3 regions of the Peribacillus sp. JNUCC41 genome follow, and region 1 is predicted to be linked to each of the others. Evidence: riboswitches for the same ligand, from Rfam matches in the RefSeq annotation. Region 1 holds a riboswitch; each other region holds the start of a gene.
What was found. Region 1 has a riboswitch for preQ1 ahead of JNUCC41_RS02175 (VUT family protein). Riboswitches for the same ligand answer to the same signal wherever they lie in the genome.
Positions count from the first base shown of each region.

Region 2: linked by a shared signal. The riboswitch ahead of JNUCC41_RS11355 (QueT transporter family protein) and the one ahead of JNUCC41_RS02175 (VUT family protein) in region 1 are both predicted to bind preQ1.
Region 3: linked by a shared signal. The riboswitch ahead of queF (preQ(1) synthase) and the one ahead of JNUCC41_RS02175 (VUT family protein) in region 1 are both predicted to bind preQ1.

Region 1 is NZ_CP062163.1:439,946-443,225, forward strand. It holds gene JNUCC41_RS02155 (PadR family transcriptional regulator) at 1-24, shown strand, start outside; gene JNUCC41_RS02160 (hypothetical protein) at 183-413, shown strand; gene JNUCC41_RS02165 (hypothetical protein) at 532-720, shown strand; gene JNUCC41_RS02170 (hypothetical protein) at 771-920, opposite strand; gene JNUCC41_RS02175 (VUT family protein) at 941-1,483, opposite strand; PreQ1 riboswitch class I at 1,534-1,576, opposite strand; gene JNUCC41_RS02180 (SRPBCC family protein) at 1,793-2,269, shown strand; gene JNUCC41_RS02185 (SRPBCC family protein) at 2,313-2,753, shown strand; gene JNUCC41_RS02190 (HD domain-containing protein) at 2,993-3,280, opposite strand, start outside.
Region 2 is NZ_CP062163.1:2,307,543-2,310,822, reverse strand. It holds gene JNUCC41_RS11365 (hypothetical protein) at 1-511, opposite strand, end outside; gene JNUCC41_RS11360 (YbaK/EbsC family protein) at 642-1,163, opposite strand; PreQ1 riboswitch class I at 1,334-1,378, shown strand; gene JNUCC41_RS11355 (QueT transporter family protein) at 1,385-1,870, shown strand; gene JNUCC41_RS11350 (TVP38/TMEM64 family protein) at 1,992-2,648, shown strand; gene JNUCC41_RS11345 (PAS domain-containing sensor histidine kinase) at 2,764-3,280, shown strand, end outside.
Region 3 is NZ_CP062163.1:2,383,398-2,386,677, reverse strand. It holds gene JNUCC41_RS11730 (aspartate kinase) at 11-1,357, opposite strand; gene queF (preQ(1) synthase) at 1,561-2,061, opposite strand; PreQ1 riboswitch class I at 2,166-2,211, opposite strand; gene JNUCC41_RS11720 (EamA family transporter) at 2,342-3,199, shown strand.

The sequences.
Region 1 (3,280 bases):
CGGAAAAGCGCAGAGCAATTCTAAACAAAATAAAAAGCTCCCTGCACCCATTACTTGGAGGCACAGGAAGCTTTTTTTTGCCGAATTTGGGCTGTTTACTCGTGAATTCATACCGCATTCATGATTTTCGTACCGTTTACTCGTGAATTTCGCACTTTTACTCGTGAATTCATACTGCACTCATGATTTCGCACCTTTTACTCGTGAATTTCGCACTTTTACTCGTGAATTTTGCTGTTTTACTCGTGAATTTCGCACTTTTACTCGTGAATTCATACTACACTCACGATTTCGCACCTTTTACTCGTGAGTTTGGCACTTTTACTCGTGAATTTTGCTGTTTTACTCGTGAATTTTGCTGTTTTACTCGTGAATTCATACTACACTCACGATTTCGCAACGTTTACTCGTGAATTTCGCACTTTTACTCGTGAATTCATACCGCATTCATGATTTCGCACCTTTTACTCGTGAATTTTGCACTTTTACACGTGAATTTTGCTGTTTTACTCGTGAATTCATATTACACTCATGATTTCGCAACGTTTACTCGTGAGTTTGGCACTTTTACTCGTGAATTTTGCTGTTTTACTCGTGAGTTTCGCACTTTTACTCGTGAATTTCGCACTTTTACTCGTGAATTCATACTACACTCACGATTTCGCACCTTTTACTCGTGAATTTCGCACTTTTACTCGTGAATTCATACTGCACTCATGATTTCGCACCGTTTACTCGTGAGTTACTCTATTCACGCAACAAAAAAAGACCTAATTAGGTCTTTTTTTGTCTATTCCTTTATGCTTGCGATAATTGGCGCAAGAGAGCTTCATGCAATCCCCTTGAACATGCGGGCCATATTTTTCACGAAAGGCCTCGAGGCAATAGCATTTATCTTCTTCTTTTTTGGTTCCATCCATCGAGTGCATCCCTCCTAGCTTTAACTGGAGACTACACGTTTCTCCAGCTCTACGTTGATTCGTCCCAACAGTACGGCACCAATTGACTGAATGATCGTTTTAACGATGATTTGGCCGATGACCGCAGCGGGTACTGCTTCCCATGGCAATATATTGGCACCCAATGGACTTAGGCCAATCACGACAAATATCACCGAATCGAAAAACCCTCCAACGATTCCGCTGTAAAACACTCTCCAACTCATCGGGAGTTTTAAACGGGTATATATTTCGGTATCCGCTGTTTCTGCGACCATGAACGATAATGCGGAAGCAAATACAATCAATAACGTATCTCCTAATAAAAATGATACACACGCAGATAAAATAAGTGCAATGACGATACATATATAGGTTTTTGCGCGGCCGAACTTATTCTGGACGAGATCTCGAAAGATGAAGGTTCCCCCGATGAGCAATGTACCCATTGGAATGATGAACATGCCAAAATGTAAGGGCGCAAAAGCTGCTGTAACCACATTCGCCGTGATGATGGATACTAAATACAATAAAATTCTTAACATTTATTAATTCTCCTTATACAGAAAAAACAGCACCCTAAGAAAGAGCACTGTTCCCCTTAGTTTTTTTGAGAGGGTAGCTAGAACCTCTTCCGCCCGAGCGGATTATCATTTTCCTTATTTATCGTAGCTTGAAAGCGATTGGAAATCAAGAAGTTTCCATATCGCTTGTATCGGACAATGGTCAATGCAATGACTCTGCCGACTTTTGTCGCAGAAAACTGCTTGAAGGGCAGTATATGAAAAGCCGACAATGATTGATAGAATAATGTTACGATCTTGATATGAAGTATAAACGCGAGGAGGAAAAAGATGATGAAAAAACCATCGTTTGTTCATGCTATTTATATCGCGACCACACCAGAGAAGCTTTGGGAAGCCCTGACGAGCGGTGAAGTCACGAAGAAGTACCATTTTGGATGCCAAGTCCAGTCTGACTGGCAAGAAGGCTCAAGCGTTAAATATATGCTGGAAGATGGGCGTATTACTGATCATGGTAAAGTACTCGAGTGTGAGCCGCTGCACCTGCTCTCGTTCACTTGGAACATGACAGGAGAAGAAACACCTCGCGAGCAGCCTACTCGTGTCACTTTTATACTGCAGCCCATGGATGATACGACTGTGAAGTTAACGCTTAGGCATGAGGAGCTTTTGGAGACGGATTTTATATATGATGATCATACCTTTGAAGGCTTGAATAATGGATGGCCAGCGATTCTAAGTAACCTGAAGAGCTTGCTTGAAACTGGACGGACCCTGCCGCCGATAACAGTAGATCGGGATAATTAAGTAACAGTGGAAAATTTAAAAAAATCGAAAGAGAGTGATAGTGATGGATACGCAAATAATCACGAAATTCACAATAGTCAAACCAACAAATGAAGTGTTTGAAGCCATAGTGGACCCAGAAAGAATCGGGAATTTCTGGTTCTCATCGAGTTCTGAAAGATGGGAACAAGGCAGGACGCTTACATTGAGATATAACGAATACGATGCTGAAGTGGTTATTAATGTATTGGAAGTAGAGGAAAATAGGAAAATCGTGTTCGCATGGGGAGGAAATGATCAAGAAACGATAGTTACAATTACCCTAAAAGAGTCGGATAAAATGAGTACAATTATTGAAGTGAACGAATCAGGTTTGAAAGAGGACGACCCCGAATTGATAAATAAAATGATAGGACAAAAGGAAGGTTGGGTTTATACATTAACGTGTTTAAAGGGTTACTTAGAAAATGGGGTTAATACTTTGAGAGCATCCATAATTTTTTAATTTTTAAAGGGTGCTGGTTCAGATTAGATAGATCACTAAAAATGCAGTTGGGCGTCCTGACTCCCGGCACAATGGCACTTAAGATTTTTAAGCATGTTGTTCCTTTTGATAAGTCTTACCTTTTTTCCTTAATCAAGGTCAAAGAAAGCATACAGGAGGAGACCTTAAATGCTTCCGAGAAAAAACTCAAGGATGAATATCCTTGAGTTTTATATTTTCCATATGGTTTAACATAACATTCAATCGGATATCACTTTTAGATATATGCCCTTCGAAGCTTTTTTATAGGCTTCAATTCCCATTTTCTTGACTCTCTCTGATAAACTCGATGCTCTTAATAATTGGGTTCCTTCAATAACGGAAGGATCAATAAGGCGCACTTTATTTTTCCGATGTAAATCGTATTCCAATTGATTTTCTATCACCTTTACGTTACCATGGATCCGTTTTAACAGATTTTTCACCTCATGGTCTTCAGTGGAGCTTAACAAGGACATAACTTCTTCATCTGTACCGAGTAAGTCATC
Region 2 (3,280 bases), 1.9 Mb from region 1:
CTAAACGGTCTTCGCTGATCATTGGATACCAGCTTCCATCGCCGAATCTATCCTGGATGATATCGCTCATCCTCATTTCCAATAAAGTAATGTATCCGAATATCAGCATCCTGATCGGAGGCTTTTGAAGGTCAGCATGGGTAATCAACTTTTTAATCGAATTATTCTCTAATACGAACACCCTTGTTTTATTCTTAAAAATCTGGAGAAGCTGGATCAAAGGGGTTGAATCCGAAACCATTTCCCTTGGCGAAAAGTTTCTCAAATATTCGGAAATGGTTCCTTCATCTAGTTCTTGCCTTTCGATATAACCGATGATTTCCCCTTGATCTTGGACTGCCAATATATCAAAATTCTTTTTTTCCAATGCTTTCTGAATATCCAGTGCCAGATCATTTTTATGGCAAAACTCAAGCTCCTGGGCAATGCTCTTAACCGTTATATTTTCTTCATAAAGAGTTTTAAGACTAAGATAGCTACTATTGCTTTTTCTTTCGCTTCCATTTAACATCTTTCAACCTCCGCTTAGGAACACTTTCTGCCCGTTTTCGGCTTTAATCATAGAAAATGTATGCAGCCGCTACTAAAATAAAGTCCACCGTAGTGGACTCAATACCATTCATGTGGATTTTTTGAAACCATCAATGGCCATTAACTGCATTGCCTACTGCCGTTTCCTCATTCCCCTTCTCTTCCCAACCTTTGCATACATCCACCCAATCCTTCGCACCTGAATATTCAAATAATTCAGCGAGTGTAAGTTCTATTGCAGAGTTCGCACTGCCGCAAGCCGGGAACAATGTATCAAAGCGTTTCATCGATACATCAAGAAAAACAGCTAGATCATTTGCCAGACCAAACGGGCAAACTCCTCCGATGGCATGGCCGGTCTGTGCAAGCACTTCTTCAGGTGAAAGCATACGTGCCTTGAAACCGAACGTCTGACGAAATTTCTTATTATCCACTTTCGCGTCCCCTGCGGCAACAACCAAAATGGCATTTTCACCTTCTCCCTTAAAAGAAAGAGTCTTAGCAATCCGCGCTGGGATAACACCGATGGTTTCCGCTGCTTCAATCACCGTAGCACTCGATGTTTCGAACTCCATTACATCGCCTTCCCGATCCCATTGTTTAAAATGGCTTTTGACACTCTCGATCGACATCCTATATTCACTCCTTTGAAGTACATATTGAAATAATATCATCCATCATTGCAATAAATCAAAATCCAATTGAGCTACTCCCCCTGCTTGGAAACTTATAAATTAAAACCATTCTTTACAAATTGACGAAACAAGCTTACATGGGATACTATTAAACATCGGGCAAACGCCTAAACGTGGTTCGTAACCATCCCACGATAAAAAACTAGGGAGAGAGTAAAATGAATGTTCGTACACTCGTAATAAGCGGGTTATTGGCTGCCTTGTATGTGGCGGTCTCATTGGTGTTCCAACCAATATCATTTCAGATGTTCCAATTTCGTGTACCGGAAATATTGAATCATCTGATTGTATTCAATAAAAAGTATATCTACGGTATCGTCGGCGGAGTCTTCATATCGAATCTGCTCTTTTCGCCGATGGTCCCATATGACTTGATTTTCGGGGTGGGGCAATCTCTGCTCGCCTTATTGCTTGTCATTTTTGTTTCTCGGTTCATAAAAGGCATTAAAGGACGGATGATCGCCACGATTATCTTTTTCACGTTCACAATGTTTTTAATTGCAATTGAGCTGAATCTTGCCCTGGGCTTCCCATTCTGGTTAAGCTGGATGACCACGGCTGTCGGTGAATTCGTTGTCCTCTTGATTGGAGCGCCAATCATTTATGGAATGAACAAAAGAATTCAGTTTGAAAAGTGGCTTTAATGGAATCTTCGTGTCGTGAACCCACTATAATGGAAAGAGCTGTCTGCAATGATGCGGCAGCTCTTTTTTTCACTAATGAACTCGAAAATGATAAACTACTAGTAAGAATGGTGGTGGCCCTTTGAAAAAAATCCTGACCATGATCGGTCTATTGGTAATCGCAATATTTATTTTCTATAATGCAGAGTTATTCACTTTGGTTTGGAAAAGTGATCTGGATTCTGTTATTGGCATTTTGAAGGAAAACCTTTTGCTTACATTTATTGTGACATTCGTATTGATGTTTGTACAAAATTCTTTTACAATCATCCCCTTAATTTTGCTCCTGACCATCAATGTCACGATATTCGGATTCATATATGGATATCTATGGAGTTGGTTTACAAGCGTTGTTGCCTCAGGTTTCATTTTTTATGCAGCAAGAAACTGGTTTCAGGAGCTTCTCATACAGAAAATTAGCGAAAAATGGCAAGAAACTGTTGTCGAGCATGGCTTCATGTACGTTTTTACAGGCAGGATTTTCCCTCTGATCCCAACAAGCTTAATTAACTTGGTAGCTGGTGTCAGCACCGTCACTTTCAAGGATTTTTTATTAGCGACGGCACTTGGTAACCTTATTTACTTTTTCTTCCTTTCACTCATTCCATATGGACTGTTATCTGTTGAAATGAACCAATATACACTAGCAGCACTTGCACTCGTCCTCTTACTATTTTTCATTATCTATAAGCGTGCAAAAAAGAAAAAGAAACAAACCTTTTTCAGAAAAAGCAGGTGACCACTTTGGCCCCTGTTTTTTTATTTAGGATTCTGCATATATTTTTTTCCGATAGTTTGTTAAAATGTGTATGTAATTTTACCTTAGAAATGTCTTAAAATCAGGGAGAATCTCCATGTCCAAACGCTCCATCTTAGCAATATATATCCTATCCGGGATTCTTACACTAGTCGTGTTCGACTATTTTTTAACTACAAATATCCAAAACAAAGAGGTCTTCATTCAACTTCAAAGAGCGGAAGGATTTGTTTTCCTTTTATCAATAGGCTTGGTTTTATATCTTTATTTAGCTAAAAGGGAAGAATTCAAGCAATTAAAAGAAGCGGAGCAACGTCGGCGTACACTCATCAATTCAATGGTGGATTTCGTTAACTTCAAGGATGGTGATGGCCGTTGGCTTGAATCCAATACCTTCGGCCTGCAATTATTTCAATTGGAGCATGTAGACTATAAGGGAAAAAGAGACAGTGAGCTCGCGGAATACTCAGAATTTTATAAAGAGTCGTTGATCTACTGTGAAGTATCCGATGAAGAAACTTGGGTAAAAGGGGAAATCACAAGGTGTGAGGAAATCGTCCCTCTTCCCGATGGCAATCACAAGACCTTTGATACAATCAAAGTTCCGCTGTTCA
Region 3 (3,280 bases), 1.9 Mb from region 1:
ACTATTATTCTCAAAAGAACTCGTGATATAATGCCTGAATTGCCGTCTCTTCGTTATGCCCTTTCACACCGAACATCATGCTTACCTCCGAAGAGCCTTGATTGATCATCTCAATATTCACCTTCGCTTCGGCCAAGGCTTTTGACGCTCTTGCCGTTGTACCGACATTATGGCGCATTCCTTCCCCTACAACCATGATCAAGGCAAGATCATGCTCCACATTCACTTCATCAGCATGAAGCTCTTTCTTGATTCGTGAAATGATTTTCTTCTCGGCTTCACCCTTCATCTGGTCCTGTCTTAGAATAAGCGTCACATCATCGATGCCTGATGGAATATGTTCATATGAAACTCCATAATCTTCGAGGATGTGCAGCAGTTTCCGGCCAAAACCAACTTCCCTGTTCATCAAATATTTGCTAATGTAAATGCTGCAAAATCCTTTATCACTTGCAATGCCTATAACCGGCCCGTTCGTATTATCCCGTGTACTTACAATGCGGGTCCCTTGTGCCGACGGATTGTTCGTATTTTGGATATGGACAGGTATTCCCGCTCGGAATGCTGGAATCAGCGCCTCATCATGAAATACCGAGAAACCTGCATAAGAAAGCTCACGCATTTCACGATAAGTTAATTCCCGGATTCCCTTTGGATTGGAAACCACATTTGGATTCACCGCATAAACGGCATCCACGTCCGTAAAGTTCTCATACAAATCAGCTTTGACCCCATTCGCAAGAATCGAACCCGTAATATCGGAACCGCTTCTTGAGAAGGTTAAAACATCACCATCTAACGTATAACCGAAGAACCCTGGGAATACTACGATTCCAGGCTCATCACGCAGAGCATATAACCGATCATAAGATTCTGGCAGCACCTTGGTAAATCCACCTTCATCCGTTACGATCAAGCCAGCCTTCTTCGGATTTATATACTGCGCCTCAACTCCAAGGCTTTGGAAATAACCTGCGACCAGCTTTGCATTATTATCCTCGCCACTGGCCTTCAAAGTATCCAAATAGCGCTTCGGGTTAGTTTGGTCTGCATGCAACAGCGCCATTAAATTTTCGCGGATCCCAGTGACGACACTCTCGGATATATCCAGTTCTTCAGCAATGCTCGCATAGCGGGATACGACATCTTCTATCAAATGCTCTCCGTTATCCCCGCGCAGCTGCTGTTCCGCAGCTTCAATCAATAAATCCGTCACCTTTATATCATCGGAATTGCGTTTCCCTGGAGCCGAAACGACTACAATCTTCCTCTCTGGATCAGAAACAACAATTTCGAATACCTTTCTCAACTGTTCACCTGACGCAAGTGAACTCCCACCAAACTTTGCAACTTTCATCTCGACAACCCCTATTTTCGTAAATATTCTGTCAAAATTAACTCTCCCTATTATTACGCTTTTTCTCGAAACAATCAAGTGGAAATTCCGTTACTGAAGGACAATTGTATTTTCAAAAAGGACAAAACGACAAGACCACTAATCGATAATAGCTAAAAAACTAAAAAAGACAACGGGCATTTGCCCATTGTCTCTCCTATTCTTTAGCGATTATCCACGGTTTCAGGATATAAGTCATGGTTCATCAAGCGGTAATCCGCCATTTCCTCATACTTCGTACCTGGTTTCCCATAATTCGTGTAAGGGTCGATGGAAATTCCGCCCCTAGGAGTAAACTTGCCCCAGACTTCAATATATTTAGGATCCATCAATTCGATTAAATCATTCATGATGATGTTCATGCAGTCTTCATGGAAATCACCGTGATTGCGGAAGCTGAATAAATAAAGTTTCAATGATTTGCTTTCCACCATTTTTACACTTGGAATATAGCTGATGTAAATGGTCGCAAAGTCCGGCTGGCCCGTTATCGGACATAAGCTAGTGAATTCCGGGCAATTGAATTTGACGAAATAATCCCGGTTCGGATGTTTGTTATCGAATGACTCAAGGATTTCAGGCGCATAGTCGAATGTATATTTTGTTCCTTGATTCCCAAGCAGTGTGATATCTTTTTTTAACTCTTCTTCTTTTCTTCCAGACATTGAAAGTCCTCCTAATCCCACGTTTCAGGGAGATTCATAAAATAGGCCTCTATATAACAAAAACCATATCTCCTCAAAGATATGGTTGATTCGCGAAAAATATCAAAGCCATAGTTTTTTTAAGAGGGTGATGCTATGAACCTCTCCCGTTTATCGGGAAATATTTTAAAATTGTCTTAGTAAATATAGAAAAAAATATCTAATCTGTCAATCATACTTCTAAAATTTGGTTTGATTCCTGCATGTATTCAGCTTAAAATGTAGAAGAAGTTTATCCTACATGAAGGAAGAGATTACGTCAATGTGGATTTTTGCAGCCCTCATCACGAGTTTATGTTTTGGAATCAATAACAGCATTTTTAAATGGAGTAGCGGAAAGGGTTACTCAAAAGTACATATCCAATTTTTCTTTTATTTTTCAGCTTTTATTTTGGCCATATCTTATGGAGTATCTGTGGATGGTTTACAGTTTAACTGGCTGTCCATCATGCTTGGTGGAGCCATTGGGGTACTGAACGCTAATGGTAATATCCAGATGGCAAGCGCCTTTGAAAAAGGACCGGCAAGCTTGACATCTCCTTTAATCGCAGCGAATGCAATATTCCCCATTCTCTGTGCAGCTTTAATTTTTCACGAACATATTTCTACTTTGCAGTGGACTGGAATCGTCTGCATGTTTCTCGCTACATTAGTCATTCAGTATACACCTAATGCTAAAGGCAACCATCAATATGTCCCTTGGATGATGCACACATTATTATCCATTTTATCTTTTGGTGTGCTAGGCATTCTTATGACGACATCAACACGTCTTCATTTAAATTCCCTTGATATCCTGGTATCAATGTATGGAGGGGGAACTCTTTATCTTCTTTCGGCTCTGGCCTTTAAAAAGGAAAAAATCAAGCTAAAGGAAGTCAAAATCGGTTCCTTGGTAGGCCTTTTAAGCACTATAGGCTATGGATGTTATTTCTTTGCGTTGAACACTGGCATCGCAAGCATCATCTTCCCTGTCGTCAGCCTGAACTGTTTAGTTGTCGTTTTCGCAGGATGTTATTTATTCAAGGAAAAACTAAAAAACTATCAAGTTGCCGGCGTACTTGCAGCATTAATCGGCATTATCTTGACTAAAATATGAATATAGTTCATTTACAAAAACGACCTGGCAGCCATGAGTACAAGCCAGGCCGTTTTTTTTATTATGCCGGGAAATAGGGTG